Regions from separate parts of the Ensifer sp. ENS11 genome, predicted to be linked through region 2. Evidence: predicted binding sites of a transcription regulator. Region 2 holds the regulator's gene; each other region holds the start of a gene.
The links. The regulator LexA, encoded in region 2, represses DNA repair genes until DNA is damaged. The targets are predictions, from matches to a motif close to TGTTCNNNNTGTGTTCNG.
Positions count from the first base shown of each region.

Region 1: ruvC (crossover junction endodeoxyribonuclease RuvC) is a predicted target of LexA. The motif match lies at 2,830-2,847, and genes of this name have one in related genera.
Region 3: IB264_RS01785 (DNA recombination protein RmuC) is a predicted target of LexA. The motif match lies at 4,848-4,865, and genes of this name have one in related genera.
Region 4: recA (recombinase RecA) is a predicted target of LexA. The motif match lies at 4,803-4,820, and genes of this name have one in related genera.

Region 1 is NZ_JACVAN010000011.1:178,292-185,564, forward strand. It holds gene IB264_RS21185 (hypothetical protein) at 1-44, shown strand, start outside; gene IB264_RS21190 (YebC/PmpR family DNA-binding transcriptional regulator) at 131-877, shown strand; gene IB264_RS21195 (HAD hydrolase-like protein) at 1,071-1,709, shown strand; gene IB264_RS21200 (LLM class flavin-dependent oxidoreductase) at 1,718-2,719, opposite strand; gene ruvC (crossover junction endodeoxyribonuclease RuvC) at 2,891-3,403, shown strand; gene ruvA (Holliday junction branch migration protein RuvA) at 3,476-4,093, shown strand; gene ruvB (Holliday junction branch migration DNA helicase RuvB) at 4,181-5,221, shown strand; gene IB264_RS21220 (metallophosphoesterase) at 5,222-6,124, shown strand; gene IB264_RS21225 (metallophosphoesterase) at 6,408-7,273, shown strand, end outside.
Region 2 is NZ_JACVAN010000015.1:7,383-14,655, reverse strand. It holds gene IB264_RS23860 (GFA family protein) at 1-277, opposite strand, end outside; gene IB264_RS23855 (hypothetical protein) at 713-859, shown strand; gene IB264_RS23850 (hypothetical protein) at 1,503-1,835, shown strand; gene lexA (transcriptional repressor LexA) at 2,055-2,771, opposite strand; gene IB264_RS23840 (hypothetical protein) at 2,952-3,191, shown strand; gene IB264_RS23835 (hypothetical protein) at 3,250-3,537, opposite strand; gene IB264_RS23830 (hypothetical protein) at 4,035-4,247, opposite strand; gene IB264_RS23825 (DUF4242 domain-containing protein) at 4,356-4,646, opposite strand; tRNA gene IB264_RS23820 (tRNA-Ser) at 5,320-5,409, opposite strand; gene IB264_RS23815 (septal ring lytic transglycosylase RlpA family protein) at 5,686-6,717, shown strand; gene IB264_RS23810 (D-alanyl-D-alanine carboxypeptidase family protein) at 6,778-7,273, shown strand, end outside.
Region 3 is NZ_JACVAN010000001.1:353,602-360,874, reverse strand. It holds gene IB264_RS01815 (efflux RND transporter permease subunit) at 1-438, shown strand, start outside; gene dapE (succinyl-diaminopimelate desuccinylase) at 624-1,817, shown strand; gene IB264_RS01805 (hypothetical protein) at 1,804-2,400, shown strand; gene truA (tRNA pseudouridine(38-40) synthase TruA) at 2,439-3,182, opposite strand; gene fmt (methionyl-tRNA formyltransferase) at 3,182-4,117, opposite strand; gene def (peptide deformylase) at 4,222-4,746, opposite strand; gene IB264_RS01785 (DNA recombination protein RmuC) at 4,898-6,088, shown strand; gene IB264_RS01780 (ribokinase) at 6,141-7,040, shown strand.
Region 4 is NZ_JACVAN010000004.1:319,679-326,951, reverse strand. It holds gene IB264_RS10775 (GyrI-like domain-containing protein) at 1-430, opposite strand, end outside; gene alaS (alanine--tRNA ligase) at 695-3,358, opposite strand; gene recA (recombinase RecA) at 3,588-4,676, opposite strand; gene IB264_RS10760 (carbohydrate kinase family protein) at 4,916-5,863, shown strand; gene IB264_RS10755 (pseudouridine-5'-phosphate glycosidase) at 5,895-6,824, shown strand; gene cckA (cell cycle histidine kinase CckA) at 6,967-7,273, opposite strand, start outside.

The DNA.
Region 1 (7,273 bases), on a different contig from region 2:
GCCATGCCTTCGTTCTCAGTCGCGGGCGCATCTCCGCCAACTGAAAAGAAACGCCCCCTGCTGGACGGAAAGCGGCAATAAAACTATAAGGCGCCCCATTCCATTCAAATTCATGCATGCAGAGGGTGCCATGGCTGGCCATTCACAGTTCAAGAACATCATGCACCGCAAGGGCCGTCAGGATGCGGTGCGCTCGAAAATGTTTTCCAAGCTCGCGCGCGAAATCACGGTTGCGGCGAAGACCGGCATGCCCGATCCGTCGATGAACGCGCGCCTGCGTCTGGCGATCCAGAACGCCAAGGCGCAATCGATGCCGAAGGACAACATCGAACGTGCGATCAAGAAGGCCTCCGGCGGCGACGCGGAGAACTACGAAGAAGTCCGTTACGAAGGTTATGGCCCGGGCGGCGTCGCTGTTATCGTCGAGGCGTTGACCGACAACCGCAACCGTACCGCCTCCAACGTCCGCTCGACCTTCACCAAGGCCGGTGGCGCGCTTGGTGAAACCGGTTCGGTTTCCTTCTCCTTCGACCGTGTCGGCGAGATCACCTACAAGCTTTCGGTCGGCGACGCCGACAAGGTGATGGAAGCGGCGATCGAAGCCGGTGCCGACGACGTGACCACCGACGAGGACGGCCACACGATCATCTGCGGCTTCGAAGCGATCGGCGAAGTCTCCAAGGCTCTGGAAGACACGCTCGGCGAAGCCGAAACCGTCAATGCGATCTGGAAAGCCCAGAACACCGTGCCTGTTGACGAGGAGAAGGCGCAGTCGCTGATGAAGCTCATCGACATTCTTGAAGACGACGACGACGTGCAGAACGTCTATTCGAACTTCGAAGTGTCCGATGAGGTCATGGCGAAGCTTTCGGCCTGATCCGGATTTTTTCAGGCCTACTGCATGTCTCCTTAAGTCCCATCCGATTTAGGGACAAAAACATGCAGCAATTCAAAGTGCTACAGCGACCTTTGCGCGTCCAATCGGACGCACTGCGCTGTAGACGTCTTGATCTACCCGTGTCCTAAAGGGCACGGGTTTTTCTTTGGGCGTCACCGATGGGATGTGACTGATGACGTATGAGTTCGCGATCTTCGACTTCGACGGTACACTCGCCGATACGGCGGAGCTGTTCATGGCGGCGAGCAACCTTGCCGCCGCGCGCTTTGGGTTTCGCCAGCTCACGGTCGAGGAGTTCAAGGGGCTGCGCGCCATGGGCAGTCGCGAGATCATCGCGCATCTCGGCGTACCGATGTGGAAACTGCCGCAGATCGCCACTTTCATGCGGCAGGAAATGGCCGCCCAGGCTCGGGCCATTCAGCTTTTCCCCGGCGTTTCGGGCATGCTGACGGCGCTGAAGTCGGCTGGCATCGGCATCGCGGTCGTCAGTTCGAATGGCGAAGCGGCCGTTCGCAAGGCGCTGGGCGAGACCGCTGGCGCTATCGACCTGTTCGAATGCGGCGCCACACTGTTCGGCAAGGCGCAGCATTTCAAGAGGGTCGTCAAGTTTGCCGGCATCGATCCTTCGCGGATGCTTGCGATCGGCGACGAGGCTCGCGACATCGAGGCAGCCCGCAAAGTACGCATTGCGGCGGGCGCCGTCGGCTGGGGCTACGCCGATCCGGCGTTCCTGAAATCGCTCGGGCCGGATCGTTTCTTCGATCGCATCGACGAGATCCTGCCGGCCTTTCGGGTCGCGGGGCGGGGCTGACCAACTGATCAGGCCGCCTTGGCAAGCTCCTGCTGCGCCTCGGCGAAAAGCCGAAGCGACTTGAGCCGGGCATCCATGTCGAAGATCGGCATCGAGATGATCAGTTCGTCCGCCTTCGTTTGGTCAAGGAACGTTTCGATCTTTCTGCGGATGGTCTCCGGTCCACCGACGATGGCATAGGACATCGCGTGATCGACAAAGATCTTCTCATCCGAACTCCATAGCCCATCCATGGACGCCACCGGCGCCGGGAACCGGCCGCGGGCGTTGCGCCGCAGGGCGACGAAGGATTGCTGCATCGACGTGAAGAGGTAGTTCGCCTCCTCGTCGGTGGCAGCTGCCACGCCCATGACGCCGACCATCACGTGCGGCTTGTTGAGCGTCTGCGAAGGCGTGAAGCGCTCGCGATAGATCTCAAGCGCCGACAGCAGCATGTCGGGCGCGAAATGCGAGGCAAAGGCAAAGGGCAAACCGAGCATGCCGGCGAGATGGGCGCTGTAGTGGCTCGATCCGAGCAGCCAGATCGGCACATTGGTGTCGGAACCCGGAACCGCGATGATCTTCTGATCCTCGGCGACGGGGCCGAGCAGTGCCTGCAGTTCGACGACGTCATTGGGGAAGTTGTTGGCGCTCGCCTCCATATTGCGGCGAAGCGCCTGGGCGGTGCGCATGTCGGTGCCCGGCGCGCGGCCGAGCCCGAGATCGATGCGGCCGGGATAGAGGGCGGCAAGTGTGCCGAACTGCTCGGCAATCACCAGCGGCGAATGGTTCGGTAGCATGATACCGCCGGAGCCGACGCGGATCGTCTTCGTTCCTGCGGCGACGTGGGAAATGACGATCGAGGTCGCCGCGCTGGCAATGCCCTTCATGCCGTGATGTTCGGCCAGCCAGAAGCGCTTGTAGCCGTTTTCTTCGGCCGCCTGCGCCAAGAGCCTCGAGTTTTCGAGCGATTGGGCGACACTGCCGCCTTCGGTGATCGGGGAGAGATCGAGGACGGAGAAAGTCGCCATGAGCCAGGCCTTTATTGAGCGAAATTGATTGAATGGCTATGTAAGGTCAAAATTCCTCAATCCAAGGGTAGCGCTTGAGATTTCCGACAGCCGCGCTTGCCTCATGTGGATGTTTTTGTTTTGTTCACTTTTTGCTGGCAGCGTCCGGACACGCAGCATAGGGTGAAATTCATGCAAACCACGATTCGCATCATCGGCATCGATCCGGGCCTCCGCCGTACCGGCTGGGGCATCATCGAAACGCTTGGCAATTCGCTGCGTTTCGTCGCCTCCGGCACGGTGACATCCGATGGCGACATGGATCTCGCTTCGCGGCTCTGCCAGCTGCATGATGGCCTGGCGGAAGTCGTGCACAGTTATCAGCCAGACGAGGCCGCGGTGGAGCAGACCTTCGTCAACAAGGATGCAACGGCGACGCTGAAGCTCGGGCAGGCGCGCGGCATCGCCATGCTGGTGCCGGCGCGCGCGGGCTTGAGGGTTGCCGAATATGCGCCGAACGCGGTCAAGAAGGCCGTCATCGGTGTCGGCCACGGTGAAAAGCAGCAAATCCACATGATGCTGAAAGTCCTGATGCCGAAGGCCGAGTTCAAGGGCAACGATGCTGCCGACGCGCTCGCGATTGCCATTTGCCACGCGCACAACCGCCTGTCGGTGACCAGCCGGCTTGCGGCCCTGATGGGGTAGTTGCGCTGGTGCCGTTAATTTCCGATGGTCGGTCCGATCATCCCGCAATCCATCCATGAGAGACGACGCCACATGATCGGCAAATTGAAGGGTACTATCGACGAAATCGGCGAGGATCATGTCGTTCTCGACGTGCATGGCGTCGGCTATGTCGCCCATTGTTCGGCGCGCACATTGTCGAAGCTCGGTTCGGCGGGAGAGGCGGCGGTGCTGTTTATCGAGACCTATGTGCGCGAGGACCAGTTGAAGCTGTTCGGCTTCCTGACGGCGCTGGAGCGCGAGTGGTTCCGGCTGTTGCAGAGCGTCCAGGGGGTGGGCTCCAAGGTGGCGCTCGCTCTTTTGTCGACGCTGACGCCGGGCGAGCTTGCAAACGCGATTGCGCTACAGGACAAGACCTCGGTGTCGCGCGCGCCGGGTGTCGGCCCGAAGGTGGCGGTGCGCATCGTCACCGAACTGAAAAACAAGGCACCGGCGTTTGCCGGCGAAATGTCCGGCACGATCGGCCTCAAGCAGGAGCTTGGCGAGGGTGTTGCCTCGGCGCCGGTTTCAGACGCGGTGTCGGCGTTGACCAACCTCGGCTATTCCCGCGACCAGGCTGCAAATGCGGTTGCCGCGGCGCTGAAGAACGGCGGCGAGGACGCCGACAGCGCCAAGCTGATCCGGCTTGGCCTCAAGGAGCTGGCGCGATGATTCCTTGCGTTGTCGTGCCGGCCGATGCAAAACGGGCATTCTCTTTAACACCACGCGCAAGAATGCCCGATCGATTGGAACGGATGGATGACTGAAGCCGCACGCCTGATAACGCCGGAAAAGCGCGGCGAAGATCTCGATGCGACGATGCGTCCGCAGTCTCTGGACGAATTCACCGGCCAGGCGGAAGCCCGCGCCAACCTGAAGATCTTCATCGAAGCGGCGAAGAACCGCGGCGAAGCGCTCGATCACGTGCTGTTCGTCGGGCCGCCCGGTCTCGGCAAGACGACGCTGGCGCAGATCATGGCCAAGGAGCTGGGCGTCAACTTCCGCTCGACCTCCGGGCCTGTTATCGCCAAGGCGGGCGATCTGGCAGCGCTCCTGACCAATCTCGAAGAGCGCGACGTTCTGTTCATCGACGAAATCCACCGGCTCAACCCGGCGGTCGAGGAAATCCTCTATCCGGCGATGGAAGACTTCCAGCTCGATCTGATCATCGGCGAGGGACCGGCGGCGCGATCGGTGAAGATCGATCTGTCGAAGTTCACGCTGGTCGCTGCAACCACCCGTCTCGGCCTGCTGACGACGCCGCTGCGCGACCGCTTCGGTATTCCGGTGCGGCTCAATTTCTATACGGTCGAGGAACTGGAATCGATCGTGCGCCGCGGCTCCCGGCTGATGGGGCTCGGCATGACCGACGACGGCGCACGCGAGATTGCGCGGCGCGCACGGGGAACGCCGCGGATCGCCGGCCGCCTGCTGCGTCGCGTGCGTGATTTTGCCGAAGTGGCCCGGGCCGAAGCGGTGACCAAGCAGATCGCCGACGAGGCGCTGACGCGGCTTCTCGTCGACAATATGGGGCTCGACCAGCTCGACCGGCGCTATCTCTTCATGATCGCCCAGAATTTCGCTGGCGGGCCTGTCGGCATCGAGACCATTGCCGCCGGGCTTTCCGAACCGCGCGATGCGATCGAAGACATCATCGAACCCTATCTGATCCAGCAGGGTTTCATCCAGCGCACGCCGCGCGGCCGCATATTGACCGCCAATGCCTGGAAACATATCGGCCTCAATCCGCCAAAAGAGGTCGAGGCGACCCAGTTTCGATTGACGCTCGAGGACGAGTAAATGATCACGCGCCGTGGGCTTCTGAAGTTTCTCGGCGGCGGGATTGCCAGCATGGCGGCGCTTGGCGGCTATGCCTTTGCCATCGAGCCGCTCGCCCGGCTGAGCGTGACGCGTTATGCGCTGACGCCGCCGGGCTGGTCGCCGGGCTTGAAGCTGCGGGTGGTGGCACTTGCGGACATCCACGCCTGTGAGCCATGGATGTCCGCCAACCGCATCGCCTCGATCTGCCGGCAGGCCAATGCGCTTGGTGGCGATATCACCGTCCTTCTCGGCGACTATGCCGCCGGCATGAACCTGGTGACACGCTATGTGCATTCCAGCGAATGGTCGAAGGCGCTCGCGACGCTTGAGGCGCCGCTCGGCGTGCATGCGATCATGGGCAATCACGACTGGTGGGAGGACAGGACCGCGCAGAAGAACAGCGGCGGCCTCACCTTCGGTCACAAGGCGCTCGCCGACGTCGGCATCAACGTCTACAGCAATCGCGCCATCCGCCTGGAAAAGGATGGCCTCGGCTTCTGGCTCGCCGGCCTCGAAGACCAACTCGCGTTGGTGCCGGGCAAGAAATGGATGCGCAAGCATATGCAGGGCCTCGACGCTCTCGATGGCACGCTGGCACAAGTAGAAGACGACGCGCCGGTGATCCTGCTTGCCCATGAGCCCGACATTTTTCCGAAAGTGCCTTCGCGCGTTGCCTTGACGCTCTCGGGCCACACCCATGGTGGGCAGGTCCGGTTTCTCGGTCATGCTCCCGTCTTACCCTCGCGCTTCGGCGATCGGTATGCGTATGGTCATATGGTTGAAGACGATCGCAGCCTGATCGTTTCCGGCGGGCTCGGCTGCTCGATCGCGCCGGTCCGCTTCGGCGTGCCGCCGGAGATCGTCGTCATCGACCTCGGCTGAGGGGATTCCGGCCGCATGGCTTAGGCGCGCGGCCAAATGGCGTATTTCGGCGTGGCGGCGGGCTCGCTATGATCCGCGACAGCGCCACGCGTCTCATGAGACGCGCAGAGGTCGCTGTAGCACTTTGAATTGCTGCATGTTTCCTTGAACCGGATACGATTTAAGGAAACATGCAGTAGGGAAAGAGCCGGCCGTCGACGTTGGACGAGCGCTTTCCATTACCTGCATCGCCTCGATGAAGGTGGCAGGCGGCTTGGCGTCCATCCATTGAAGGGAAGAGTGAATGCTGGCGCGGCGCGGGTTCCTCAAGCTTCTCGGCGGGCTGGTGATGGCTGGGTTTGGCACCAGCGCCTATGCGGTGGGGGTCGAGCCGTTGCAGCGGCCGCTGGTGACGTCCTACGCTTTGCGGCCTGCCAACTGGCCGCCAGGCCTCAAGCTCAGGGTCGTCGTCCTGGCCGATATCCACGCCTGCGAACCCTGGATGCCTGTGCACCGGATTGCCGGCATCTGCGATCAGGCCAGTGCGCTTGGTGGCGACATCATCCTCCTTCTCGGCGACTATATGAGCAGCCTGCGCCTGACCGGTTTCATCGAACCCGCCCGTTGGGCCGAGGCATTGGCGCGGCTGAAAGCGCCTCTCGGGGTCCACGCGATCATAGGCAATCACGACTGGCTCAACGATCCGGTCGCCCGTCTGGCCGGGCATGGTCCGACGCTAGCCCACAGGGCGCTTGCCGGCGTTGGCATCCCGGTCTACGACAATCGTGCGCTGCGGCTCGAAAAGGACGGACGATCCTTCTGGCTCGCCGGTCTGGCCGATCAACTCGAGCCAACCTACCTGGCTCCCGACGGCTCAGGCATGATCCCCGGGCTCGATGACCTGCCCGGCACGATGGCCGGCATGGATGGTGACGATCCGATCATCCTGATGGCCCACGAGCCGGACATCTTTGTCGACGTGCCCCGGCGTGTATCGTTGACACTCGCCGGCCATACCCATGGCGGGCAGGTCAGGATTCTCGGCTATGCGCCGCTTGTCCCGTCGCGATACGGCAACCGCTATGCCTACGGCCACGTCGTCGAGGACGGTCGTCACATGATCGTCTCCGGTGGATTGGGTCTTTCGAATTTGCCGATCCGGATCGGATC
Region 2 (7,273 bases):
CCGGGTTCGCGCGCGGCTTGTGGAATGTGTAGATGCCGCACTTCGAGCAGAAGTAATGCTCTGCAGCCTTCGTGTTGAACTGATATTTGGTGAGTGCCTCGCCGCCGGAGAGAACCGTGACCCCGTCCTTGGCGGCAGAGACGGCAACCGCGCCCTTCAACTGGCAATAGGAGCAAGTGCAACGGCGGGCGGTGCGGAGGCCGCTCTTCAGTTTCACATTGAAGCGAACCGTTCCGCAGTGGCAGGCTCCGTCAAGGTTCTGAACATCGAGATTCATCCAATCATCCATCTGATTTTGAAGCGCATTTGATGAGCTTTCTTATGAGGTGGGTTGCTTGTGCTCAAGCGCATTCGGGGGCAGTCTCAATCCAGAGGACCGCACTCCCGTTGAGGCCGTTCGTTGTAGGGCCATCAGCCGATTGGGCTCAGGCGCGGGGTACGAGGCGTCTCGTCGCGCATCGGGCACATATTCAGACCAAGTGCCCGATACGTGCGCCAGCACGCTTTCGTGCTCCACGTCGGGGACGTTCCGCGGCCCGAGCCGATGCGTCGCAAGAGCGCTCGGCCAACGGATCGTGCGGAGAAAAAGCCTACGGCCGTTCGCATCCGTCCTGCATCATCCGCGCGAGGAGCGAACAGTCCGCGTCGCACCGTTGCCTTTCTTGGGTACGAACCTAGTTACCCATACCGTACCCAAGCGAGGAATTGCTGAATGAACCGTAATGGGCTCTATCTGATCATTGCCATGCTCGCCGTCGCCGTCATTGGTCTCGGCGCCTATGTCTACCGCGAGGAAACAAAACCGACCGGCGTAGAGATCAAGATTGGCCAGGACGGGGTTTCCGTTCAGGAGAATTGAGCGCCATCGGCCACACGCTCAACAGGTTTGGCAGCGGCGAATGCCGCTGGCGGTCGACGCCCCACGCGAGGTTCAAGGCGAACGCAGATCCGAAGGCGGTCGAAATACCGGCCATCGGTGGCGTAAGCGGCCGCGTGCTCGTTGCGAGCGTCAACGAAAGTGTGACGTAGATAGGGCGGGCGAGCGCGTGATTCAGCCCCTCGCACGATGAAAGCAACAAGTCACCCAGCGCCTGCGCGATTGGCTAAAGCGGTTCTCCGTCAATAGCAGCCCGATTGTCGAAAGTGAAACGCTGTGCGTGCCTGCGCAAAGGACATGCTGCCGGCACGCAGGTACGGTTTTCGGGGGGCAAGGAACATGGGCCAATGCGGCGCGTCCAACACGCGCAGCGAGGCTGCCCGCATCGCAGCCAACCACTGTTTTCAAAGCGCAATTCGACCGGGCTGCGCTTGCCCGCCAGTTTGCGAACGTCCGCAGTCGCCAACGACATGGCCTTGCGAGGACGCGCCCCGAAATGGTGATTCGGTCACTATTGTCAGTGCTGAAAATATTGTCTCTAGACAGAACTGGGAATGAATATCCCAACAGCGCGACCCGTATAGGTAGTGTCAAACAAAGCCAACAATGGAGGAAAAGACATAAAATGAAATATAAGATCGCCCTGACTGCTCTTGCCATTCTTGCCGTAACGACGGCCACCGCAAGCGCTGAGGATCTCGTCTTTCAGCTTAAGAACAAGACGAATGCCGTTTTGACGAACTTCTACACATCGCCGGTCGGTGTTGATCAGTGGGAAGACGACGTCTTCGGGCGGCAGGTGCTTAATCCGGGCGAAAGCATGGAAATTACCATCGCCGACGGACGTGATGTCTGCAAATACGACATGCGCTTTGAATTCGAAGAAGGTTCCGGTCTCGACACGACTGAAGACAAGCAGGATCTCTGCGAGTTGGGCGAGTACTCGATTCACGAGTAAAATCCGTCGAGCGTGAAAAACACTCGATCCGAAAATCTCCGTCTCGCTACCCTATGTGGCGAGACGTTGAAGTAAGAGAGCGGCTGGCCGGCATGAAGGCGGCTAGAGCGTTTCCGGTTTAAACGGAGTCACTAGGCGCTCTATCTATTTGTTTTTACGCATTTCCTGGCGGAAAACCGCTCCGCACTTTTCCTCGAATTGCGCTGGCGTGAGACGGGCTTAGTGGTAGCGGCGGATCAAGCCGACGAGCTTGCCCTGAATCTTGACCCGGTCAGGCCCGAAGATGCGCGTCTCATAGGCCGGGTTGGCGGCCTCTAGAGCAATTGAAGCGCCCTTGCGCCGGAAGCGTTTCAACGTTGCTTCCTCGTCATCGACTAGTGCCACGATGATATCGCCGGGATTGGCCGTGGTGGCATTGCGGATGATCACCGTATCGCCATCGAAAATGCCGGCCTCGATCATCGAATCACCCTTCACTTCAAGGGCGTAGTGCTCGCCGCTGCCGATCATATCGAGCGGCACGGTAATGTCGTGGGTGTTGTTCTGTATCGCCGAGATCGGCACGCCGGCGGCAATGCGGCCCATCACTGGAACCGACACGGAGCTGTTGTCGGCAACCGGCAGCGTTTTCGCCGCGGGGGCAGGGGCGGGCGGTTTGCCAAGGCTACCCTCGATGACGCTCGGCGAAAACCCGCGACGGGGCTGCGCGCTCGCAGCATAGGCTTCCGGCAGTTTGATGACTTCGAGCGCTCGGGCGCGGTTGGGAAGCCGGCGTATGAAGCCGCGTTCCTCGAGCGCTGTGATCAGCCGGTGAATGCCCGACTTGGATGCCAGGTCGAGTGCATCCTTCATCTCATCGAAGGACGGCGGTACACCGGACTCCTTCATTCGTTCATGGATGAAAAGAAGCAATTCCTGTTGCTTGCGGGTCAGCATGGCAAGTCGCTCCAGAGGCGTGAAACAAATCAAGAACAGACACTATCTGTTCCATATGTGTTCCGCAAGTGCCTAAAATTCTGTGAATGTTGGTTCAATCAAGCGCAGATTGACCAACTCGTCGCTGCACGCGCCGCGCGAGGCTGATATGCCTCCTTCCGTTTATGGAATGAGGGTTTAATGACGAAGCTGATTCAAATCTTGCTGACCATCGTTGTCGCCGCGACCGCGATCCTTGGGTTTCGCTGGTATCAATACGTGGATAACAAGCAGAGCCCGTTTGACGAAGTTGGTATCGCGTTGAATGCGGCGATGCCCGGGCCGCTCAATCAATGGGGTTGTGACCGGCTGAAGCTGACATTTGGCAACGGACACCCGCCGCACGGTTGCGCCGCGGCCGATGGGACGCAGTGGAAATAGCCTGCCATCAAGGGATCAGCAGAAATATCGATGGGCGATCTGCTAGAGGAGGCCTGAATCAGGCCGGCTGCGTCGCGGAGCAGGCGTCCTCGAATTCCTTGACGGTTTCCGCGGAGTTGTCCTCCGGCAGCACAGCGTCGGCCGCTTCGGTCGCGACCGGCGTGTCGCCTTGATAGACGAAGGACTGGATGTAGTAGGCGATCGTTCCCTTCCAAACGTTCCGGCCGTCTATCTGCTGGCAGGGCACGGCCGTTTCGAAGTCGGCTTGCAGGTCGTCGACCGTGGCAGCGCTGAGGGCGATGTTAGGCGATGCGATAATCGAGGCGATAAGCAAGGCTGCAAGCACGGTGAACGTCCACTAGATCAGAGGTGGCGGCGATGGTTTGGTTAACGATGTGAACCGTGCTTTCGTTCCGAAGTCCAGCAAGCATGCCGGGCACTGTGCCGTGTTCAACAGTTCTTTGCGAAAGGCGAGCACTGGTGCTCAAGCTGTGGCAATGAAGGCACAAAGATTGGCGTGAGGTGCGTTGGCGTTTTCGATTTTCCGGCGCCCGCCTCAAAGCGTGGCGCTGGCAGCTGATCAACAATACCCGCCGCAAATGCTTCCGATGATGTTGGACGCCGTAATGGAGTGCGAGTGGCCAGCGGCATCCGCCTGTAGCGATCTTCGCATCTCCAGCCAAATACATACGACGTTCAAACGCGCTACGAAACCGGCATCTGACCGCGGGTGCTCGACCAGTCGCGCCGGGATGTCGCGGAGACGTTGCGCACCCCAGTTCGACTGGCCACTGACGGATATCTCTCTCGTGTCGTTAGTTCGAGAGGTTAAAGCCGACCGTCTTACTTCTTGTCTTTCTTGCCCAGGGAGAAACTGCTGCCGGCCAGCTTCACCTGTGAGCCTTCCGTCACAACGGCGGCTTTGACAGTCTTGTCCTTCTTTGGCTTTCTAACCTCGCGGTTACTTCGCACTTGACCTTTTGCCATGATCGTCTCCTTGGAAGGTGTGCCGGGGAACCCTGCATGGGCGCCGAATGCCGGCAAACCAGCCTGCATTGATACCGCCGTAAGTCAATGACGGTGCCGGTGGATCACTGTTTTGCCGGCGTTGCGTCGCGCATTCGTGCCCGGTGTCCGGGCACTGCGATGATAACGTCGCTTCGGTCACTTACCGTTGCGCCCCTGGGATGCTGTCGCAGGCCCTATGACGGCAGCAACTTCGGTTATCTTGTTCGCCGGAAATCCGGCGCGTTCCGAATGTTCGCGAATGACGTCGGCGCTTGATGCCTCGTGGACGCAGTAAATCTTGTCGCCGGCGACATAACTGGTGATCCATGTATATGGTACGCCAAGATCGGCGACGACAGCATTGGATTTTGCCGATAATGCGCAAAGGTCGTCCTGGTTGAGCTTGTCGGCCCCTGGGACGTCGCGTTCAATGATGTAGGTGGGCATCGTTCAGTTCCTCGGTTGTTGGAGGACTGAATATCAAGAATATCTAATATAATTGAAGTCAATACTTTCCACCGGTGATGCGGCGATTCACGACGATTTCCCTGGAAGTATAGGATCAAGCAGCGGAAGGGGCTCCACCGGGACTGGCGTCCGATCAAACGATGGGCGCCTGTATCGCCCCGCGATCACAATATCTCGCGGCCAATAGCTCTATGCGACTGAAATCGCGCGGCCGGGGATGGGAGCGCGCGATGCGCTCCGTCCGACACGCGTATACTAGCGCAAGTTAGTAGCTGAGCCGGAAACCGCCGGGACTCGCCGCAGACGGATCGGGTACAGGTGTTGGACCTTGCCACTGCGCATAGGTCGTGTTGCTGCCGCCGGTGCTTGCGCATCCGGCAAGCGCAAGAAGCGCGAGAAAAGCGGCTGTCGTCAAATATTTAAGAGGCATGGTTTTCTCTAGTTCTGGGAGATCGCCCAGGGCTCGATGGGCCGGAATCAGACTTTCCCTCAAATTATCTGGGATGGCAAGCGGGTCGAGCCACCGCCTTGCAAGCGCCGTCAATGCTGCGGCTATGATCGGGGAATACTCGCAAAACTTGTATGCGTTCGCCGCCAAAGCATTCACTTGGCGACCGAGCGCAATAATGGGTGGCGAAAAATGAGACAGCCATGGCGGAGGAGGTGGGATTCGAACCCACGGTGCGCTTTCACGCACGCCGGTTTTCAAGACCGGTGCCTTAAACCGCTCGGCCACTCCTCCGGGCAGGGCGTTATTGCGCGAAGCCTTGCTGCTTTGCAAGATTTAACATGCGTGGGCGGAAAGATTTTCTTGGCGCATCCGCTGCCCATTTTGTCCGGGTAACCATTCGTAAACCATAACTGGAGATTTCGAGCCGTCAGCCATTCGTCGGTTCGCAATTTTGCCTTGTTGCTGTCATGATTAATCGACTGTTCCGTTTCGGGACGCCGAGATTTCCGCTGGGGGCACGAGTGGAAGGTTTCGAGTACGGCTTATTCGAATGATGTTGTGGGACAGATGACATCCAGTAAAAATGCGGCATATCTGATCAAGGGACTGCGCCTTGCGGCGGTCCCTGTGCTTTGCGCAACGCTTGCGGCTTGCGGATCGACGTCCAGTATCAAGAAGAGCAAGTCGAGAAGCAAAGAATACTTTGCTGAGTCCGTTTATGGCGTGAAGGCGAGCCCCCGTGTCGCTACCGGCAAGAATATTCCGAAGGGCGGCGGCCGCTTTCAGGTCGGCAAAGCCTATCAGGTCAAGGGCAAGTGGTACCAGCCGAAGGAAGATTTCGGTTACAACAAGACCGGTGTCGCGTCCTGGTACGGCTCGGCCTTTCATGGTCGCCTGACGGCCAATGGCGAAGTCTACGACAAGCTTCATCTGTCCGCCGCGCATCCGACCTTTCCGCTGCCGAGCTATGCGCGTGTCACCAACACCGAAAACGGCACTTCCGTCATCGTTCGTGTGAACGATCGCGGTCCCTATGAATATGGCCGCATCATCGACGTTTCGTCGAAGACAGCCGATTTGCTCGATATCAAGCAGAAGGGCAGTGCCAAGGTTCGGGTGCAATATGTCGGCCGCGCACCGCTTGAAGGCAACGACATGCCCTATCTCATGGCGTCCTATGTCACGAAGGGCGACCGCAGTCCGGGCGTCATGCCGGAGGGCCAGATCGCAACCGGCGTGATGGTCGCCTCGAATGAGCCGATGCGCAACCAGTTGGGAACGCTGGTCATTCCGCCGAAATCGTCCCTTGATACCGCCGGTACGGTAACGGCGTTGGCTGCACCTGTCCCGCAATTTGCAGCACCGCCGTCGCTGAGCGAGTTCGTCATGCTTCCGGAAATCGGGCCGATCCCGCGCGAGCGACCGGAATACATTCCGATGCCTGACGGCAACATGGCCTATGCGGCCGCCTATGTGGAAGTGCGGGTAAGCGATGCGGAATCGCCGTTTGAAGCGATCATGGTCGAGACCAATCCGCTTACGCCTGAATCCATCGTTGCCCATGCGAAGCGCCAAGGCAGAACCGGTTCGCTCAGGTAACCTGGGGCGTTGTACCATTCTGATGACGCTGCTATGCCCAATGGGAAACCGGAGTTTCCCATGCGCTTGATGATGCTTACGGTCACGTTCGGCCTTGCGGCGTTGCTCGCGAGTGCGGCAGCGGCTCAGACGCCGCCGGTGGCGTTTGACACCAAGGCAAAGCAGATCCTGCTGGTGGATGCCGAAACCGGCACCGTTCTGTTTTCCCGCGCCGAGAACGAACCGGTTCCGCCCGCCTCTCTTGCCAAGTTGATGACGATGGAAGTGGTGGCCGAGGCCATCGCCAAGGGTGAGCTTTCGGCCGAAACGGCCTTCGACGTTTCCGAACACGCGTGGCGCACGGGCGGCGCCCCATCCGGCACTTCGACGATGTTTGCTGCGCTGAAGTCGCGCATTCGCGTGGCCGATCTGTTGCAAGGGGTGGCCGTTCAGCTTGCCAATGATGCCTGCATCATCCTCGGAGAGGGGATGGCCGGTAGCGAAACCGCCTTTGCCGAAAAGATGACGGCCCGCGCTCGCGAACTCGGCATGCCTATCGCCACGTTCGGTAACGCCA
Region 3 (7,273 bases), on a different contig from region 2:
ATCATGGCCGCCCTTGCCGGCGTCTGGCTGACCGGAGGCGACAACAACGTCTTCACGCAGATCGGCCTGATCGTGCTTGTCGGGCTTTCCGCCAAGAACGCGATCCTGATCGTCGAGTTCGCCCGCGAACTGGAACTATCAGGCAGCACCGCCGTCCAGGCGGCGATCGAAGCGAGCCGGCTGCGCCTGCGGCCGATCCTGATGACCTCGATGGCCTTCATCATGGGTGTCGTGCCCCTGGTGATCTCCACCGGCGCCGGCGCCGAAATGCGCTCGGCCATGGGGGTCGCGGTCTTTTCCGGCATGATCGGCGTCACCGCCTTCGGCATCTTCATGACGCCGGTGTTCTACGTGCTGATCCGCAAGCTCTCGGGCGAGCGGCCTCTGAAGCACGCCGGAGCGCATATCGAAGCACCTCATCTCGCGCCCGGAGAATGAGGTAATCTTGCCGCATATGCGCTTTGAGCGGGCCGGATCTGATCCGGCCCGTTTACGTTGAAGACAGACGGATAGCCTCAGCCGTCGGCTGCACACCCATCCTGCGTGACAGCCGCGCAACGATCGGATAAACCAGCATCCTCAATCCCATTGGCCCCAGCGCCACGCAGACGGCATATCGCTACATGACCTCGACCGATCCGATCGCCAATCTCGCCACCCTCATCCGTTGCCCCTCCGTTACCCCTGCCGAAGGCGGCGCGCACTCAGCGCTTGAAGCCATGCTCAAGCCGCTCGGCTTTGCCGTCGACCGGGTCACGGCCAAAGACGCGGGTACGCCCGATATCGAGAACCTCTATGCCCGGCTCGGCAGCGACGGCCCGCATCTGATGTTTGCCGGCCATACCGACGTGGTGCCGGTCGGCGACGACGGCGCGTGGACCCACGGTCCGTTTTCCGCCGATATCGCCGGCGGCGAAATGTATGGCCGCGGCGCGGTCGACATGAAGGGCGGCATTGCCTGCTTCGTCGCAGCCGTCGCCCGCCACATCGAAAAGCATGGGGTCCCCAAGGGCTCGGTTTCGTTCCTCATCACCGGCGACGAGGAAGGCCCTGCGATCAACGGCACGACGAAACTTCTCGGCTGGGCTGCCGCCAAGGGCGAGCGTTGGGACGCCTGCCTTGTCGGCGAACCGACCAATCCAGACCGTCTCGGCGACATGATCAAGATCGGCCGCCGTGGCTCGCTTTCCGGCCGGATCACCGTCAACGGCGTCCAGGGCCACGCGGCCTATCCGCACCTGGCGGACAATCCGGTGCGCGGCATCCTGCAACTGACCCAGGCACTGATGGACCCGCCCTTCGACAACGGCACGGAAAACTTCCAGCCGTCGAACCTGGAAGTGACGACCATCGACGTCGGCAATGGCGCCGTCAACGTCATCCCTGCGAAGGCGGCTGCTGCCTTCAATATCCGCTTCAACGACACCTGGACCGCCGAGAGCCTGATGGCGGAGATCATCGCCCGCCTCGACCGCGCGGCAACGGACGGCGCTCTGCGGGCAGGCCGCGACCCGGTCCGTTACGAGATCACCTGGAACGAACGGCCGAGCCACGTTTTCCTGACGCGCAACAATGCGCTGATCGATTCGCTGTCAGGCGCTATCGAAGCGGTCACCGGCCAGCAGCCGAAACTTTCGACCACCGGCGGCACCTCGGATGCGCGGTTCATCAAGGACTATTGCCCCGTCGTCGAATTCGGGCTTGTCGGCCAGACCATGCATATGGTGGACGAGCGTGTCGCCGTCGCCGATCTCGAAACGCTGACGGAAATCTACGAAACCTTCATCTTCAGCTGGTTCGGCCATGCCGCTGCTTGAGGAGGTTCTTTCCTATATCAAGGGCCTCTGGCTGCTGATCCAGGGCAATGGCGAAGGCTTCCGCTGGCTCGATTTCAGCGAGAGCGGATTGTGGCGTTCGTTTACAGCGATGCTCTGGTGCCTGCCGGCCATTGCCGTCACCTGGGCATCCTGGCGGCTTTATTATCTCTCTGCAATGCCAACAGGAACCACTGTCGGCTTCGGCTTCGTCTTCAAGCTTCTGGTTGTCGATCTCGCCAGCTGGCTGCTGCCGCTGGTGCTGGTCTTCGTCCTGGCGCGCCCACTCGGCTTTGCCGCCGCCGTGGTGCCGATCGTCGTCACCACCAACTGGCTTTCCGTGCCGCTGTCCTATGCGATGGCGGTGCCGGCGGCGATCCGCCTCGTCATTCCCGGCAGCGAAGGGCTGACGAGCCTGATCTGGCTGGTGCTGCTCTTCGTCAGCATCGGCATACTCTTCCGGCTGCTGCGCATCATTACCGGAAACCAGACCTTGCTGGCCACGGCGCTGACGGCGCTTTTCCTGCTGCCGTCGATGATGATGGGCGAATTGCTGCAGCAGTTCTTCGGCCTTATCCCGACCTGACAGACGTCACGCGCCATCTGCGCGCGACGTTACCTTCCTCAGTAATCGACCTGCATGAAATAAAGCCCGTCGGGCGGCGCCACCGGACCGCAGGCCTTGCGGTCGCGCGCTTCGAGTGCCGCCTGCAGCTCGTCCGGCGTCCATTTGCCTTCGCCAACCAGCTTCAGCGAGCCGGCGAAGGAACGGATCTGATTGTGCAGGAAGCTCTGCGCCGTGGCGCGAATTTCGATCAGATTGCCGGTGCGAGAGACATCCAGCCGGTCGAGCGTGCGCATCGGGCTTGTCGCCTGGCAATGGACGGAGCGGAAGGTGGTGAAGTCGTGGTGGCCGACGAGCCGTTGCGCGCCTTCATGCATCGCCTCGTGATCGAGCGGCTTCGTCACCCACCAGGCACGCTTCGCCTCCAGCGCCAGCCGCGACGGACGGCAGATGATGCGGTAGAGATAATGCCGGCGCAGCGCCGAAAACCGTGCGTCGAAGGCGTCTGTGACTTCCTGGGCGTCGAGGATCGAGACGCCCTCGCCGGCCATGCCCAGATGCGCGTTCAGCGCATTGCGCAGCGTGTGAGGTTTCCACTCGCGCGTCAGGTCCGCATGCGCCACCTGCCCGACGGCATGAACGCCGGAATCGGTCCGCCCGGCACCGCGGATCGAGACGGTTTCGCCGGTCAAGGACAGGATCGCTTTTTCGATCGCGCCCTGGACGGAAGCGCCGTTGTCCTGGCGCTGCCAGCCGACATAGTTGGAGCCGTCATATTCGACGATCAGTCGAAAGCGCGGCATCAGCCGACCCTCGTGCCGGCGGCGATGGGCGTACCGCGCAGGAAATCGGCAACACTGAGAGCCTTGCCGCCTGCCCGCTGCAGCCGCGTCGGCCGCACGGCACCGTCGCTGCAGGCAATGGTGAGAGTGTCGTCGAGCACCGTTCCGGCGGTTCCTGCCGCCGTCACGCGCTCGGAGTTCAAAACCTTGATGCGCTCCGGCTTGCCGGCGATCTCGAGCTCAAACCAGGCGCCGGGAAAAGGCGACAGGCCGCGAATATGGTCGTGCACTTCGCGCGCGGTCCTCGCAAAATCGATGCGAGTCTCGGCCTTGCTGATCTTGGCGGCGTAGACGACGCCCTCGCCCGCCTGCTCGGTCAGTGGCAGGTCATCGGCCTCAAGCTTGCCGATCGCTTCCTTCATCAGGTTAGCGCCGACCTGCATCAGCCGGTCATGCAGCTCGCCCGCCGTCATCGTCTCGCCGATCTGCACCGCCTTGGTGAGCGCGACCGGGCCTGTGTCCAACCCCTTGTCCATCTTCATCACCATCATGCCGGTCTCATGGTCGCCGGCCATGATGGCACGCTGGATGGGAGCCGCACCACGCCAGCGCGGCAAGAGCGAGGCATGGCCATTATAGCAGCCGAGCCGCGTTCCGGTCAGGATCGCTTCCGGCAACAGCAGGCCATAGGCGACGACAACGGCAACGTCAGCATTGAAATCACGGAAGGTCTGGCGATCGGCTTCGTCCTTGAAGTTGACGGGCGTGAGCACGGGAACGCCGAGCAGCTCGGCCGCCTGGTGCACCGGCGACTTCTGCAGGTCGAGCCCGCGCCGTCCGCCGGGCCGCGGCGGCTGGGTATAGACGGCAACGATCTCGTGACCTGCCCCTGCGAGTGCGGCAAGCGTCGGTACGGAAAATTCCGGCGTTCCCATGAAGATGATGCGAAGCGACAAGGCGGATACTCCGACCGTTTGAAATCAGGCCCCTTCAAACGGGTTTACGCGCCTCAAATCAAGCCCCTCAACGACAAAGCGCCCTGCGGGCGCTTTCCTCGGGATCAGATCGCCTTGGCGCCGCGGGTCTTTGCAGCCTTGGTGAACCTGCGGATCACCATGTCCCGCTTGAGCTTGGAGATGTGGTCAATGAACAGCACGCCGTTCAAGTGATCGATCTCATGCTGCAGGCAGGTCGCCAGCAGGCCGTCGGCCTTGACGATCTGTTCCTTGCCGTCACGGTCGAGGTGCTTGACGGTGACCTCCGCCGGACGCTCCACCTCGGCATAATAATCCGGAATGGAGAGGCAGCCTTCTTCATAGACCGAGAACGCGTCGGACGAAGCGACGATTTCGGGATTGATGAAAACGTGCGGGGTCTTCTCGTCGCCTTCCTTGGAGACGTCGAGAACCAGCATGCGTTTCGCCACGCCGATCTGGATGGCGGCGAGCCCGATACCCGGGGCGTCATACATCGTCTCGAGCATATCGTCGGCCAGGCGACGGATGTCGGCATCGATGGTTTCGATCGGGGTCGAGACCTGACGCAGAACAGGATCGGGAAGGATGATAAGCGGCTTGATCGTCATATCGCTCCCATAACCGATCTTTCCATCCGGGTGCAAGAAAATTGGCGCGCACGCTACGGGCATCGCGGCAATGTCGTCTCCCGTTAACCGCGCCGGGTAAATGTTCTCGTTTTGATCTGGTCTTCAAAAAAGAATCTGTTAGGCTTGCCGCATGGAACCTGCGCCAATTTCGTTTGACCAGCCTGTTTTTCTCATCGGCACCGTGCCGGTCACTGTCGCCCATCTCTGCATGGTTCTGGCCGTGCTGGCGATTGGCTTCGTGCTGATGACCGTTTCGCGGCGGCGGCGGGCGGGCGACGACGAGCGTCACGAGCAGATGGCCATGCTGCTGGCAGCGCAGACGGAAATGCAGGGCCGCATCGCGGCAATGGCCGACGTGTTCGGCAGCCGCCAGGCGGAACTGAACCAGACGCTGAGCCAGCGGATCGATGGCATGACGCACCGGATCGGCGCCTCGATCAGCGAGCAGACCAAGGCGACGCACGAAAACCTGCGGCGATTGCAGGAGCGCCTGGCAGTGATCGACACCGCCCAGAACAACATCCAGTCGCTGGCCAAGGACATGGCCGGGCTGCAGGCCATCCTTTCGAACAAGCAGACACGCGGCGCCTTCGGCCAGTCGCGTATGGAAACGATCGTCGCCGACGGCCTGCCGATGGGCGCCTTTGCCTTCCAGACGACGCTTTCCAACGGCGCCCGGCCGGACTGCACCATCCGCATGCCGAACGACCAACCGCCGCTGGTGATTGACGCGAAGTTTCCGCTGGAGGCCTGGAACGGCATGCGGGACGCTGCAACGCCTGAGCGCCGGCAACAGATGGTGCAACTGTTCCGCCGCGACATGGAGGTGCATGTCCGCGATATCGCCAGCAAGTACCTGATCCCCGGCGAGACGCAGGAGACGGCTTTCCTCTTCGTTCCCTCGGAATCGATCTTCGCTGAAATCCACGAGCATTTCGAAGCGATCGTCCAGAAGGCGCATCGCCAGCGGATCGTCATCGTCTCGCCGTCGCTGCTGCTCCTGTCGATCCAGGTGATCCAGTCGATCCTCCGTGACGCCCGCATGCGCGAGCAGGCGCATCTCATCCAGGGGGAAGTGGGGCGGCTGATGGAGGACTTGACGCGCCTCGACGAACGGGTCCGCAAGCTGCAGGGTCACTTCGCCATGAGCCAGAAGGATGTCGAAGAGATCCTCATCTCCTCGGGCAAGCTTTCCCGCCGCGGCGCCAAGATCGAAGCGCTGGAACTTGAGGCGGAAGGTGCGGCACGACCGGAAGAACCGCGCCATGCCGTCGACAATCGCGTCGGGCAATTGCGCCTCAGGGTGGTTGACGAGGACTGACGGTCTCGGGCACTCTCCGGCCAAAATCAGCAATTCGACGGGACATCTTCACATGATCACTGTTTTTGGGTCCATCAATATGGACCTGATCGCCACGACCGCGCGTCTGCCGAAGCCGGGCGAAACCGTTGCCGGCTCGGGCTTTTCGACTGCCGCCGGTGGCAAGGGCGCCAATCAGGCGCTGGCCGCACGGCGTGCCGGCGCCATCGTTCACATGGCCGGCGCCGTCGGCTCGGACAGCTTTGCCGACGGCGCGCTCGAATTGCTGCGGGAGGCCGGCGCCGACCTGTCCTTGACCAAAACCGTCGAGGAGCCGACGGGCACGGCCCATATCCTCGTCGGCGGTGAAGGCGAGAATGTCATTGTCGTCGTTGCCAGCGCCAACGCAACGGTCAACGAAGCCGATGCAGTTGCCGCCGTTGGTGGCCTGAACGCCGGCGACACCCTGATGCTGCAGCTGGAGATACCGGCAGCGTCGGTGGAAAAGGCGCTCTCGGAAGCCCGGCGCAAGGGCATTCGCTCCGTCATCAATATCGCGCCCCTGACCCCGGAAGCGGCCCGCCTCGGCCGGCTGGCCGATATCGTCATCGCCAACGAGACGGAGTTCGAACTTTTGGCCGGCAAGACCGGGATCGAAGGTCACGAACGCGAAGAGGCAATGAGAAAGCTGCACGCCGAAACCGGCCACACAGTCATCGTCACGCTGGGCGCGGAAGGCGTCATCGCCGTGCACGAAGGCGAGGTCCATCGCGCCCGCGGCCTAAAGATCGACCCGGTCGATACCGTCGGTGCCGGCGATACGTTCTGCGGTTACCTGGCTGCAAGCCTCGACGAGAAGCTCGCATTTCCCGACGCGCTCCGACGCGCCGCGGTGGCGGGTTCACTCGCCTGCCTGAAGCGCGGCGCCCAGCCCTCGATCCCGCTTGCCTCGGAAGTCGAGCCGCGCATCTAAGGGCCTGATCCGATCTTGAAGTGCGTTGCGATCGTTCGATTGCCGCACTTCAAAGCTCTCGCTTTTGCCGATGTCGTTATCGCAAATAGCTGCACACTTTTCCGGGCAGACTTTGACGCCCGTCGCGCGACCTGGTTTGAACGGCGAGGCTTTCCGTTCCTGCTGTGCCGAAAGCGCCCTTTCAGCGGGCAACGACCCTGAAAATCACTCTTCGACAGCCTTTGCGCAATCCG
Region 4 (7,273 bases), on a different contig from region 2:
CGAGATCGAAGCCGTCGATCTCCTTGAGGGTGACTTCATACATATCCGCAATTCCTTCCGATGAAGCGGTTTCGAAGGTTTTGTGGCTGCCCTCCCTCCGATACCGCGCCGGCGGCAGACCATAGACGGCCTTGAAGGTGCGGTTGAAGGATTGAATATTGGGGTAGCCAGAGCGCTGCGCGATCGCTTCGACAGGAAGATCGGACTGCACGAGATCGGCGGCGGCCTTCTGCAGTCGTAGCCGCTTGACCGTTGCCGCCAACGTCTCGCCGTGGACGGCCCTGTAGATTCGGTGCCAGTGGTGTGGCGACAGGCAGGCGATTTCAGCGAGACGGTCGAGATCGAGCTCCTCGTTGAGATGGCCGTAAATGTAGTCGCTCACCCTGTGCAGCCGTCTTTCGTAGCTTGCCCAGGTCGCCCGCTCGTCCATGTCTAGCCCTTCGCGCTTTGCTCACGGATCGGTAGACCATAGACGACTTTGACAAATCCTGCGGAGTTTTGCGGCGAGCATGCAGAGGGGGCAATCGCAATCACAAAAAAGGACGCCCGAAACCGGCGCCCTTTTCAATTTCACGTTTCTGCGCCTACAGCGCCGCGCATCAAGTATGACGCGCAAATGGCACTGTAACACCTTAAACTTGCTGCATAATTTTATCCTCCAATCGCATCCGATTTGAGGAATTATGCAGTGTCCTTAGCCGGCCAATGCAACGGCAACGGCCTCGATCGCGTCGGCTGCCTTCTCGCCGTCAGGGCCGCCGGCCTGCGCCATATCAGGGCGGCCGCCGCCGCCCTTGCCGCCAAGGGCGGCCGAGGCGATACGCACGAGATCGACTGCGCTGACCTTGGAAGTCAGATCGTCGGTGACAGCCACGACTGCGCTTGCCTTGCCATCGCCGGAAACGCCGACGAAGGCGACGACGCCGGAGCCGAGGCTCTTCTTGCCGTCATCGGCCAGGCTCTTCAGATCCTTTGGTTCGACACCGGAAACGACCTTGCCGAGGAAACGCATGCCGGCGATGTCGCGCGCGGCATCGGTCGATCCGGCCTGACCGCCGCCACCGAGCGCCAGCTTCTTCTTGGCTTCCGTCAGTTCGCGCTCCAGCTTGCGGCGCTCGTCGAGCAGTGCCTCGACGCGGCCGAGCACGTCGCCCGGCTGAACCTTGAGCGTGTTGGCAAGCGTCTTCACCCGCTCGTCCTGCTCGTTGAGATAGGCACGGGCTGCCTCGCCCGTCAGCGCCTCGACGCGGCGCACGCCGGCGCCAACGGCACTTTCGGAAACGACGCGCACCAGACCGATGTCGCCGGTTGCCGAAACGTGGGTGCCGCCGCAGAGTTCGACCGAATAGGCACGGTTGGCCTTGGAGCCGTGAATGCCCTGCCCCATGGACACGACCCGCACTTCGTCACCGTATTTCTCGCCAAAGAGCGCCATGGCGCCTTCGGCAATCGCATCGTCGACGCTCATCAGGCGCGTGGTGACCGGCGTATTCTGAACGATGATCTCGTTTGCCATCTCCTCGACGATCTTCAGCTCCTCGGCCGTCATCGGCTTCGGATGCGATACGTCGAAGCGCAGGCGCTCGGGCGCAACCAGCGAGCCCTTCTGCGCCACATGGGTGCCGAGCACCTCGCGAAGCGCCTCATGCAGCAGATGGGTGGCCGAATGGTTGGCGCGAAGGCGCGAACGGCGGGCATGATCGACTTCGAGCTGGGCCGCGTCGCCGGTCTTGATCGTGCCTTCGGCAACGACGCCGAAATGAACGAACAGGCCCTCGCCGCGCTTCTGCGTGTCGGTCACAACAAGCTTGCCGCCGTCGGTGGTGATCGTCCCCGTATCGCCCATCTGTCCACCCGATTCGCCGTAGAACGGCGTCTGGTTGAGGACGATCTGGACGGTTTCACCCTTGGTGGCCGACTGAGCGACAGCGCCATCGCGCAAGATCGCCTGGACGACGCCTTCGGCAACTTCCGTATCGTAACCGAGGAACTCGGTCGCGCCGTGCTTTTCGCGCAGCTCGAACCAGATGGTTTCGGTTGCCGCTTCGCCGGAGCCTGCCCAATTGGCGCGGGCTTCGGCCTTCTGCCGCTCCATGGCGGTCGTAAAGGCGTCGGTGTCGACGCTGATGCCCTTGGCGCGCAGCGCATCCTGGGTCAGGTCGAGGGGGAAGCCGTAGGTATCGTAGAGCTTGAAGGCGGTTTCGCCATTGAACTGATCGCCTTCGGAAAGGTCGGCCGAGGCTTCGGACAAGAGGTTCAAGCCACGCTCCAGCGTCTTGCGGAAGCGGGTTTCCTCGAGCTTCAGCGTCTCCGAGATCAGCGCCTCGGCGCGCATCAGTTCCGGATAGGCGCGGCCCATCTGGCCGACGAGCGCCGGCAGCAGCTTCCACATCAAGGGATCGCGGGCACCGAGCAGCTGCGCGTGGCGCATGGCGCGGCGCATGATACGGCGCAGCACATAACCACGGCCCTCGTTCGACGGCAGCACGCCATCGGCGATCAGGAAGGCGGACGAACGCAGGTGGTCGGCAATGACGCGATGGCTGGCGCGCTGGTCGCCTTCGGCCTTGACGCCGGTTGCTTCTTCAGACGCGGCAATCAATGCGCGGAAGAGATCGATTTCGTAGTTGTCGTGCTGGCCCTGCAGCACGGCTGCCAGGCGCTCGAGGCCCATGCCGGTGTCGATCGACGGACGCGGCAGGTTGACGCGCTCTTCCTTGGTGATCTGCTCGTACTGCATGAAGACGAGGTTCCAGATCTCGATGAAGCGGTCGCCGTCCTCATCGGCAGAACCAGGAGGCCCGCCCCAGATCTTGTCGCCGTGGTCGTAAAAGATTTCCGAGCAAGGACCGCAAGGGCCGGTATCGCCCATGGCCCAGAAATTGTCGCTGGTCGGGATGCGGATGATGCGGTCGTCGGAAAGGCCGGCGATCTTTTTCCAAAGGCCAAAGGCTTCGTCGTCGGTGTGATAGACCGTGACCAGCAGGCGCTTGGCGTCGAGGCCATATTCCCTGGTGATCAGGTTCCAGGCAAGCTCGATAGCGTTTTCCTTGAAGTAATCGCCAAAGGAGAAATTGCCGAGCATCTCGAAGAAGGTGTGGTGGCGCGCGGTGTAGCCGACATTGTCGAGGTCGTTGTGCTTGCCGCCGGCGCGCACGCATTTCTGCGCCGTCACGGCCGTCGAATAGGGACGCTGCTCAAGCCCGGTGAAGACGTTCTTGAACTGGACCATGCCGGCATTGGTGAACATCAGCGTCGGGTCGTTGCGCGGTACCAACGGGCTCGACGACACCACCTCATGACCATTCCTGCGGAAATAGTCGAGAAACGTCGACCGGATTTCATTCACGCCGCTCATCTTGCGTCCTATCTGTGCACCAATTCAGGCCCAGGCCCCGGCATCTGCCGCGCCACTCGCCGTTATCCTTCGACCCCGCGGCCATCGCTGACGGCTGCGCCCTCCAACGCCCTCGGTCGCCGGAACCACAGGCTTTTATCGTTCGCGTATCATGCTGTCCAGACGGCAGCAAAAAACCGGCCGCCGATGAAGGCGACCGGTTTTGAAAGCTTGAAGCTCGGCTCGCTGCTTATGCTTCGGCAGCGTCGTCGCCGTCGTCGGGTTCCGGACCACCATTCTCGAGGAACCGGTCGGCGATCAGGCCGGCGTTCTGACGCAGAGCCGTCTCGATCTCGCGCGACAGGTCCGGATTGTCCCTGAGGAACGACTTGGCGTTCTCGCGACCCTGGCCGAGGCGCTGGCTGTTATAGGAGAACCAGGCACCGGACTTCTCGACGATACCAGCCTTGACGCCGAGATCGACGAGTTCGCCGGTCTTCGAGACGCCTTCGCCATACATGATGTCGAATTCGACCTGCTTGAAGGGAGGCGCCATCTTGTTCTTGACGACCTTGACGCGCGTCTGGTTGCCGACGACTTCTTCGCGCTCCTTGACGGAACCGATACGGCGGATGTCGAGGCGAACGGAGGCGTAGAACTTCAGCGCATTGCCGCCCGTCGTCGTTTCCGGCGAACCGAACATGACGCCGATCTTCATGCGGATCTGGTTGATGAAGACCACCATGCAGTTCGACTTCGAGATCGAGGCGGTCAACTTGCGCAGCGCCTGGCTCATCAGACGGGCCTGCATGCCCGGCAGGCTGTCGCCCATTTCGCCTTCGATTTCGGCGCGCGGCACGAGCGCTGCGACGGAGTCGATGACGAGAACGTCGATCGCCCCGGAGCGTACCAGCGTATCGGTGATTTCGAGCGCCTGTTCGCCGGTATCGGGCTGCGAGATCAGCAGGTTTTCGAGATCGACGCCCAGCTTGCGCGCATAAACCGGGTCGAGTGCGTGTTCGGCGTCGACGAAGGCGCAGATGCCGCCCTTCTTCTGTGCTTCTGCGATGGTCTGCAGCGCCAGCGTCGTCTTGCCCGAGCTTTCCGGACCATAGATTTCGACGATGCGGCCCTTCGGCAAGCCACCAATGCCGAGTGCGATGTCCAGGCTGAGAGAGCCGGTCGAAACCGTCTCGATCTCGATGATGCTGTCCTTCCCACCGAGCTTCATGATCGATCCCTTGCCGAACGACCGTTCGATCTGGGAAAGTGCCGCTTCAAGTGCCTTGCTTTTATCCACCGATTTGTCCTCTACGAGCCGCAAAGAGTTTTGTGCCATTTGGTCCACCTTTAGGTTATTGAAGCTACCGAGGCAATGAAGCCGCCGCACGAGTTTTTGTACATGTTTTGTTCCGTTTTTGCAAGAGCAGGACAAGACATTGAAAAATAGGAATTATTCGGATTGTGTTCGATTCATGTTCACGCTTTGCTGCGTAATTTTTTTGGCAGCGCCAGGCGCACCCTGAGACGATGAACCCTCCCGATCCGATTCGGCCGATAGACAGCAGAGGAACATTCATGAAGGAAGGCGAAATCGCCGTCTTCGGCGGCGCTCATATCGATCGGCGCGGCCGCATCTCGGGCACGACCGCACCCGGTTCGAGCAACCCCGGCACCTGGTTCGAAGAGGCAGGTGGCGGCGGCTTCAACGCTGCGCGCAACCTGGCACGACTGGGTCATAGCGTCCGGATGATCAGCACGCGCGGTGGTGACGCTGCTGGCGACATCGTGACGGCGGCCGCAGCGGCTGCCGGCGTCATCGACAATCCCCTCACCTTTCTCGACCGCCAGACGCCGAGCTACACTGCGATCATTGAAAATGACGGCAACCTGGTGATCGCCCTTGCCGACATGGATCTCTACCGGATGTTCTCGCCGCGCCAGTTGCAGCGGCGCGCATTGCGCGATGCCATCGCCGACAGCCGGCTGGTGCTGACCGATGCGAACCTGCCCGAAGAAACCATCGCCGCCCTCGTAGCGGCGGCGTCGACGGATGGGCGCATTGTCGCCGGTATCGCCGTATCGCCGGCAAAGGTGATCCGATTCCAGCCGAGCCTGGTCAGGCTCAGCTTCCTGTTCATGAACGAGGCCGAGGCGCGGGCGCTCACCGGCAAGGATGCGGCGGATGCTGAGGGTTGGCCGCCGCTTTTGCGCGCCGCCGGGCTCAATGGCGGCGTCGTTACCCGAGGCGGCAGAGCGGTCGTCGCCTTCGATCGCGAAACCGTCTGCGTCGCGACGCCGCCGGCCCTGCCGGAGCTCGCCGATGTTACCGGCGCCGGCGATGCCCTGGCATCAGGCTTCCTCACCGCCCGTCTTGCCGGCCATGATCTGTCGGAATGCCTGCGGCGCGGCATTGCCGCCGCCGGCATTACGCTTCGCTCTCCCTTGGCCGCCTCGGAACAAATGTCGCAGGCCAACCTCGAACAGGCACTGGCCCTTGTGCCGGCACCTCAAATGCTGGCATGAACGCCGCCAGCCGAACTCCCAAGGAAAAACCATGACCAAACCCGCTTCCCCCTTCCTGCCGATGGAATATTCCGACGAGGTTGCAGCCGCCAAGGCACGCGGCGCGCCGATCGTGGCACTGGAATCGACGATCATCACCCATGGCATGCCCTATCCGGGCAACCTCAACATGGCCCGCAGCGTCGAAGCGATCATCCGCGACCAGGGTGCCGTTCCGGCGACGATCGCCGTCATTCACGGCGTTCTGCATATCGGCCTTGACGATGCGAAGCTGGAAGAGCTGGCCAAGACCGAAGGCGCGATGAAGGTATCGCGCGCCGATCTCGCCTTTGCCATCGCCGAGCGCCGCACCGGCGCGACGACCGTTGCCGCCACCATGATCGCCGCTGCCCGCGCCGGCATCCGCGTCTTTGCGACCGGCGGCATCGGCGGCGTGCACCGCGGCGCCGAGCTGAGCTTCGACATCTCCGCCGACCTCGACGAACTGGCACGCACGGCCGTCATCGTCGTTTGCGCCGGCGCGAAAGCCATCCTCGACATTCCGAAGACGCTCGAGGTCCTCGAAACCCGCGGCGTGCCTGTTGTGACCTATGACAGCGACGTGTTCCCGGCCTTCTGGTCGCGCGATTCGGGCCTCAAGAGCCCGCTGATGCTCAACAGCCCAGCGGCAATCGCCAACTTCCAGAACATGCGCGAACTGCTCGGCGTCGATGGCGGCATGCTGATCGCGAACCCGGTTCCGGCCGAAAGCGAGATCGCGCGCGAGGAGATGGAAATCTACATCGGCCGCGCGCTCGACAACGCCGAACGCGATGAGATTTCCGGCAAGGAGGTCACCCCGTACCTGCTCGACAACCTCTTCCACATGACCGAGGGCCGCAGCCTCGAAACCAACATAGCGCTGGTCGAGAACAATGCCCGCCTCGCCGGCGAAATCGCTGTGGCGCTGACCGCGAAGTAGTCGACTGACATTAAGATCATAAGAGAAAAGCCCGGCGCGAAAGCGTCGGGCTTTTTGTTGGACTGCAATTCTTGGCGAGCGCCGAAATGCGCGCCGCGATTTCTCAGATTCGCTCAATGCACTGCGCAGTTTCGCGCACGCCTCAGGAGTCCAGCATCTCGCGCACGGCCACGGCCAGTTGCTTCAGCGAGAACGGTTTCGGAAGGAAGCCGAATTTGGCGTCGGCAGGAAGATTGCGGGCGAAGGCATCTTCCGCGTAACCCGAGACGAAGATGAACTTCAGGTCCGGGTACTTCTTGCGCAGCTCCGTCAAGAGTGTCGGCCCGTCCATTTCCGGCATCACCACGTCCGAAACGACGATATCGACGGCGCCATCGAGCTCCTCCATGATCTCGAGTGCTTCGACGCCAGAGCCTGCCTCGTGCACGGTATAGCCGCGGGTCTCGAGC